DNA from 2 places in the Novosphingobium sp. ERW19 genome. Region 1 is predicted to be linked to the other one. Evidence: predicted binding sites of a transcription regulator. Region 1 holds the regulator's gene; the other holds the start of a gene.
The links. The regulator LexA, encoded in region 1, represses DNA repair genes until DNA is damaged. The targets are predictions, from matches to a motif close to GTTCCNCNCTTGTTCT.
Positions count from the first base shown of each region.

Region 2: the regulator LexA is predicted to act here: its motif matches at 1,306-1,321, upstream of HGI46_RS17630 (ribonucleoside-diphosphate reductase subunit alpha).

Region 1 covers NZ_JABAIC010000002.1:300,483-303,688, forward strand. The annotation lists gene HGI46_RS04810 (ComEC/Rec2 family competence protein) at 1-383, shown strand, start outside; gene HGI46_RS04815 (energy transducer TonB) at 578-1,246, opposite strand; gene lexA (transcriptional repressor LexA) at 1,502-2,203, opposite strand; gene HGI46_RS04825 (molybdopterin molybdotransferase MoeA) at 2,323-3,206, opposite strand, start outside.
Region 2 covers NZ_JABAIC010000010.1:83,123-86,328, forward strand. The annotation lists gene HGI46_RS17620 (YifB family Mg chelatase-like AAA ATPase) at 1-663, shown strand, start outside; gene HGI46_RS17625 (GlsB/YeaQ/YmgE family stress response membrane protein) at 667-915, opposite strand; gene HGI46_RS17630 (ribonucleoside-diphosphate reductase subunit alpha) at 1,436-3,206, shown strand, end outside.

The DNA.
Region 1 (3,206 bases):
GCGCGGCCGTCGTGCAACGGGGCGATCGGCGCTTCACGCTCCTGATGGCCCGCAGCCGCAATTACATTGACGACATGGCACTTGCCGCAGCCTGCGAGCGGGCCGACATCGTCGTCGCCGATCGACGCCTTCCTGCATCGTGCCGCCCCCGCATGCTCAAGGCAGATCGGTCCTACCTTGCCCAAACGGGCGGCATATCCGTTGATCTTGCCTCAGGTCGAATTCGCACCGTCGCGGAAACGCAAGGCCAGCATGGATGGTATCGCTGGCCGGAACCCCATTTACGATTCCATGACATGCAACGCCGCGATGCCATTCGCACAGCGCCGGGATCGCAGAACGTGGTTGGAGAGGCACCGGCGCCGTCGGCTCAAGAGCGATAGGCATGGTCAATGCCGACCCGGGATTCATCGCGCACCGAGGCGTCTGATTTCCGCAGATCCTGAGAGTGGAGGATAGGGAGTTCGTCGTTCCGTCCGCAAGCGCCGGAAGCAGAACTGACGCTGCCGCGGAGGCTGCCTCAATCACACTGGGAGAGGCTGGCCGGGCGAGCCTGAGCGTCGCCCGGCCAAATTCATCAGGGCAGGACCCAGCGTACCGAACCTGAATAGCTTCCCACCGTCGGCATGCCGTCGCCGCCAAGGGCCGGGACGAACCGCGCTCGCGCGCTGACCTTCATGCATGTGGCGGCATCAAGGTCTGGCGATCCGCTCGAACCGGTTATCTCGCACCCCGTTACGCGCCCATCCACACCGATCGAAAGACGAAAGCGGGTCAATCCTTCCCGTTCTTCCCTGATCGCGGCGGAGGGATAGTCGCGGTCCGAGACCCAGGAACCTGGCGATCCTTTTGGCGATGCCGTGCGCACGGCAAAGCTGGGCGAGGGAGAAGGGCGAGGTTCGGGCAGGATACCGGGCACAGGTTCGACCGGCGTGATCGGCGTGAGCTCGATGTCGCGTACCGTGCTGGAAGGATCGGCGGGCGTGATGGCAATATCGGGACGTGGGGCAACCAGCGAACGGTTGTCCGGCTTGGGCGAGGGCTTCACGTCAGGGGGCGGAACAACCGGGGTTACCTTGACCTCTTCGTCTTCCCATTGCTTGGCGGGAAGACGGTCGGTCAGGATTGTGACCATTCTGTTGGCGAAACCTGAAGCGATCGCCCAGATCGCCACGCCATGAAGCAGTCCGACCGCGATGATGGTCTGTGTCTGCCTGCGTCTCGTATTTTCGATTGCATAAGCCATTGGCAACACCTCTTCCGTTGCCGACGCCCCATGTTCTGGCGGGCCGTCCCGGAAAGGGGCGCCCCGTGGCGGGGCATTCGGTAACGGTGGATACTATACCTCTGCGGGGAGTAGCTCCAGAGAAATCTCAACCAAATCGATTGATATTTGCCATAACACGCTCTGACGGAAAAGGCCGCCGCGCAATTTCTGCGCGGCGGCCTTGCAATTCCAACGCAGGTCTGCCGAACAGGCAGAGCGCTGCTTGAACCGTCGTCAGTGATAGCGCCGCAGCAAACCCGCCAGCTTGCCCTGTACCGCAACCTCTTCGGGGCGATAGAACTGAGCATCGTATGCCGCGTTGGCGGGATCAAGGCGGATCATGCCCTTTTCACGATGCAGGTACTTGAGAGTCGCCTCTTCACCCCGCACCAGCGCAACGACGATCTCGCCATCACGGGCCACATCGGTCTTGCGGACCAGCGCGTAGTCTCCATCGAAGATGCCAGCTTCAACCATCGAGTCGCCAGAGACTTCAAGCGCATAGTGCTCACCAGCGCCGAGCAGGGCGGCAGGGACAGGCAACGTCGCTGCTGTTTCCATTGCCTCGATCGGCACACCTGCCGCGATCTTGCCGTGCAGTGGCAGTTCGATGACGTCGTTGGCAGGCGCCAGCGACGCCGCCTTGGCTGCAGTGCGGAGCGGTGTGATCACGGAATTGGTGTTTGCCGCTTCGCGCGCCGCCGCCGGCTTGCTTGCTGCACTGTCAGGCTGCTTCAGAACTTCGAGAGCGCGGGCGCGATTGGGCAGGCGGCGGATGAAGCCACGCTCTTCCAAGGCAGAGATCAGGCGGTGAACGCCAGACTTCGACTTGAGATCGAGCGCTTCCTTCATTTCCTCGAACGAGGGGGAGATCCCCGAACCCTCCAGCCGAGTCTGGATGAAGGTGAGCAGTTCGTGCTGCTTGCGCGTCAACATCGGCGGCCACTCCGCATTGCGCAGCTTCAAAGCAAAGCCGCTGATCTTTCATGGACCGGGGCGGGATGTTCCACACCGGCGAACGAATACGGAACGGATAAGCAACCTTCAACGACTCGTCAAGCAATTCCGCCATTTTCGAGCAGGTAGACCGGAACATCCATTCCAGCTTGTCTGGCCTCCGCGCCTGCTTCCCGCACAACCAGCGCGTTTGCCCGCGAAAGCGGCGAGAGTGCTCCGGAATCCTGGAGCGGGTCGAGCCTCACCGACGCACCGTCCCAGACCGCGCGCAGGAACTCCATCCTGCTTCCGCCCCGTGCCAGCGGCTGCGCAAGCCGGGCTGGAATGGCTTTCGGCAAAGGCGCGCTCGCCCCGAGCATCGCGCGCAGCAGGGGGAGCATGAACAGGTAGGCCGTGACGAAGGCGGAGGCAGGATTGCCGGGCAGGCCGAGAATGATCTGTTCACCGCGCGTGGCTACCAGCAGCGGCTTGCCCGGCTTGATGCCGACACGCCAGAAGTCGATCGATGCGCCAACCGCTTCGAGCGCCGGGCGAACGAGGTCATGATCCCCCACCGACGCCCCGCCGCTGGTGACGATGATGTCGGAAGTGTCGGCTGCATCCAGCGCGCGAACCAGTTCATCGAGTTCATCCGCCACCGGACCGGCATGGCGAATCTGGACCGGCAGGGAAGCGGCCATCGCGCAAAGCATCGGGCCATTGCTGGCGGGAAGCTGGTGCGGGCCGGGCAGGTGGCCCGGAGGCACCAGCTCGTCGCCACTGTCGATGACGGTCAGGCTGACACGGCGGCGCACGGGGAGATGGCTGTGGCCGCCGGCAATGGCGAGCGCGATCTGTGCAGGGCCGATGCGAGTGCCGTCAGCGATCAGGGCCTCTTGCGAACTGAAGTCCATGCCGGCGGGGCGCACATGGCGCGAAGGTGGTTGCGGTGACTCGCCGGTCAGGCGCAGCTCGGCGCCGTCGCGGGCGCTGTCTTCCTTAA
Region 2 (3,206 bases), on a different contig from region 1:
AAGGTGCGGCCGGGAGAGGTCAGCCTCGCGCACCTCGGCGTATTGTTTCTCGACGAACTGCCCGAATTTCAGCGCGCCGTGCTCGATTCCCTGCGCCAGCCGCTGGAAACGGGCGAGGTCACCGTTGCCCGCGCCAACGCGCACGTGACCTTCCCGGCGCGCGTGCAACTGATCGCGGCGATGAACCCGTGCCGCTGCGGACATCTGGGCGATCCGGCGCTGGGGTGCAGCCGCGCGCCGCGCTGTGCAGGAGACTACCAGTCCAAGGTGTCAGGCCCGCTGCTCGATCGCATAGACCTGCATGTCGAAGTCGATCCCGTCTCCGCTGCCGATCTGGCGCTCCCGCCTCCGGCGGAAGGTTCCGATCAGGTGGCGGCGCGGGTGGCTCGGGCCAGGGCCGTGCAGGTCGCCCGGCTCGAGGGGACCAGCGCCCGCAGCAACGCCGAGCTGAACGGCGATCTGCTGGACACCCACGCCACACCGGACGAACCCGGGCGCAAGTTGCTCGCACAGGCCGCCGAAGCCATGCGCCTCTCCGCGCGGGGCTATACCCGCATGTTGCGCGTGGCGCGCACGATCGCCGATCTGGCAGGCGCCGACACCGTGGGCCGCATCCATGTTGCCGAGGCGCTCAGCTATCGCCGCATTGCGCCTCGGGCTTGAGGTTTACAGATTCCGCCCCAGAAAGATCAGCAGCATCGCCCCGATCACCGAGGCCAGGCAGCCGGCGCGGTTCACGCCTTCGCCGAATGGCCCGCCGCTGCGCCAGCTGGCGAACAGGCCTGCCACAAGCGCGCCACCTATGCCCAGCAGCACGGTCTTGAGAAACCCTATGTCGACATCGCCGGGATAGAAGAACCGCGCCAGCACGCCGACCACCAGACCGGTGAAGACAATCGAGATCAGATTCAGCACACCTGCACTCCGTTCCTGTGGACACCACATATGGTGCCGGTTGACGGGTTCTTGTCCACAAGTTGGTGACGGGCGGCAAAAATATTTCGACCGGCGTCGTTTCGCCCTTGAAGTGCAGGAAAGTCCACGCGTCGCTGCACTGCACAATGATGCGCCCGGCGACGAAGCGAATCGCACGTGCGACGAATCGAGTCTGCCTGCGGATGTTTACCCTCTTGTGTCTGAATCCCGTTGAGGCACTATGGGTTGTGGTCGGGCTTCAGGGGGACCTCTAAACCTAGTTTAGAGCGCTTGGGCGTGTTTTGCGCGCAATGGCAACGCTTTGCCTGCGCGCGCGGCATCGGGGCCGTGACCAGGGTATTTCGGAGCCGAGCGCCTGCGGAACAACTTGTTCCACTTTCGTTCCGTCTCCTGTAGGATTGGGCCACTCGCCCGATTCGAGTGTCGATTGATCGCCCGGGCCTTGGCCGCGGGGTGCGAACGGGGGTTGAACGTGGATTTCAGAACTGGAGACGGCTCCGTGGTTGCGCAGGACGAACTGGCGCTGGCAAGCGCTCCGGCTGCGGCCGGTGAAGCAAAGGCGATGGATATGGACGCCAAGGACGCAGGCAGCGAAGCGCTTGTCGCCGGCATGGCGGCAACGGTTGCGGCCGCTGCCGTGGCCGCCGCGCCGGTCAGCGATTCCAAGAAGGTCAATCCGCGTCGCTTCTCCATCGTGACGGACGACAGCCGCGATGCGCGCCTGACCGATTTCGGCAAGGACACCCTGGACGACCGATATCTGCTCCCCGGCGAGAAGTATCAGGACCTGTTCGCGCGCGTGGCAGATGCCTATGCCGACGATCAGGAGCACGCCCAGCGCCTCTACGACTACATCTCCAAGCTGTGGTTCATGCCGGCAACGCCGGTTCTGTCGAACGGCGGCACCGGGCGCGGCTTGCCGATCTCGTGCTACCTGAACTCTGTGGATGACAGCCTCGAAGGCATCGTCGCCACCTGGAACGAGAACGTCTGGCTCGCCTCGCGCGGCGGCGGCATCGGCACTTATTGGGGCAAGGTCCGCGGCATCGGTGAGAGCGTCGGCCTCAACGGCAAGACCAGCGGCATCATCCCGTTCGTGCGCGTGATGGATTCGCTGACGCTGGCGATTTCCCAGGGTTCCCTGCGTCGCGGTTCGGCCGCCTGCTATCTCGACGTCTCGCACCCCGAGATCGAGGAGTTCCTCGAGATCCGCAAGCCGAGCGGTGACTTCAACCGCAAGGCATTGAACCTGCACCACGGCGTGCTGCTGACCGACGAGTTCATGGAAGCCGTGCGCGATGGCGCCGAATTCCACCTGCGCAGCCCCAAGGACGGCTCGGTCCGCAGCACGGTCGATGCGCGTTCGCTGTTCCAGAAACTGGTCGAAACCCGCCTTGCCACGGGTGAGCCCTACATCGTGTTCAACGACACGGTGAACCGCATGATGCCCAAGCATCACCGCGATCTGGGCCTCAAGGTCTCGACCTCGAACCTCTGCTCGGAAATCACCCTGCCGACCGGTCGCGATCACCTCGGCAACGATCGCACGGCGGTGTGCTGCCTGTCCTCCTTGAACCTTGAGACCTGGGACGAGTGGAACGGCGACAAGCGCTTCATCGAGGACGTGCTGCGCTTCCTCGACAACGTGCTGCAGGACTACATCGACCGCGCCCCGAACGAGATGGCCCGCGCCAAGTATTCCGCCGCGCGCGAACGCTCGGTCGGCATGGGCGTGATGGGCTTCCACTCCTTCCTCCAGCTCAAGGGCATTGCCTTTGAAAGCGCGATGGCCAAGGCGTGGAACCTCAAGATGTTCAAGCACATCGCGGCCAAGGCGGACGAGGCTTCGATCCTGCTCGCGCAGGAACGCGGCGCGTGCCCGGATGCTGCGGAAATGGGCGTGATGCAGCGCTTTTCCTGCAAGATGGCAATTGCCCCCACCGCATCGATCTCGATCATCTGCGGCGGTACGTCTGCCTGCATCGAGCCGATCCCGGCCAATATCTACACGCACAAGACCCTGTCCGGCTCGTTCGTGGTCGAGAACCCGTACCTCAAGAAGCTGCTCGCGGCGAAGAGCAAGGACTCCACCAACGTCTGGAATTCGATCCTCGAGCAGGGCGGCTCGGTCCAGCACCTCGATTTCCTGAGCCCGGAAGAAAAGGCCGTGTTCAAGACCAGCTTCGAGATCGACCAGCGCTGGCTGCTCGAATTCGCGGCCGACCGCACGCCCTACATCGACCAGGCCCAGTCGCTGAACCTCTACATCC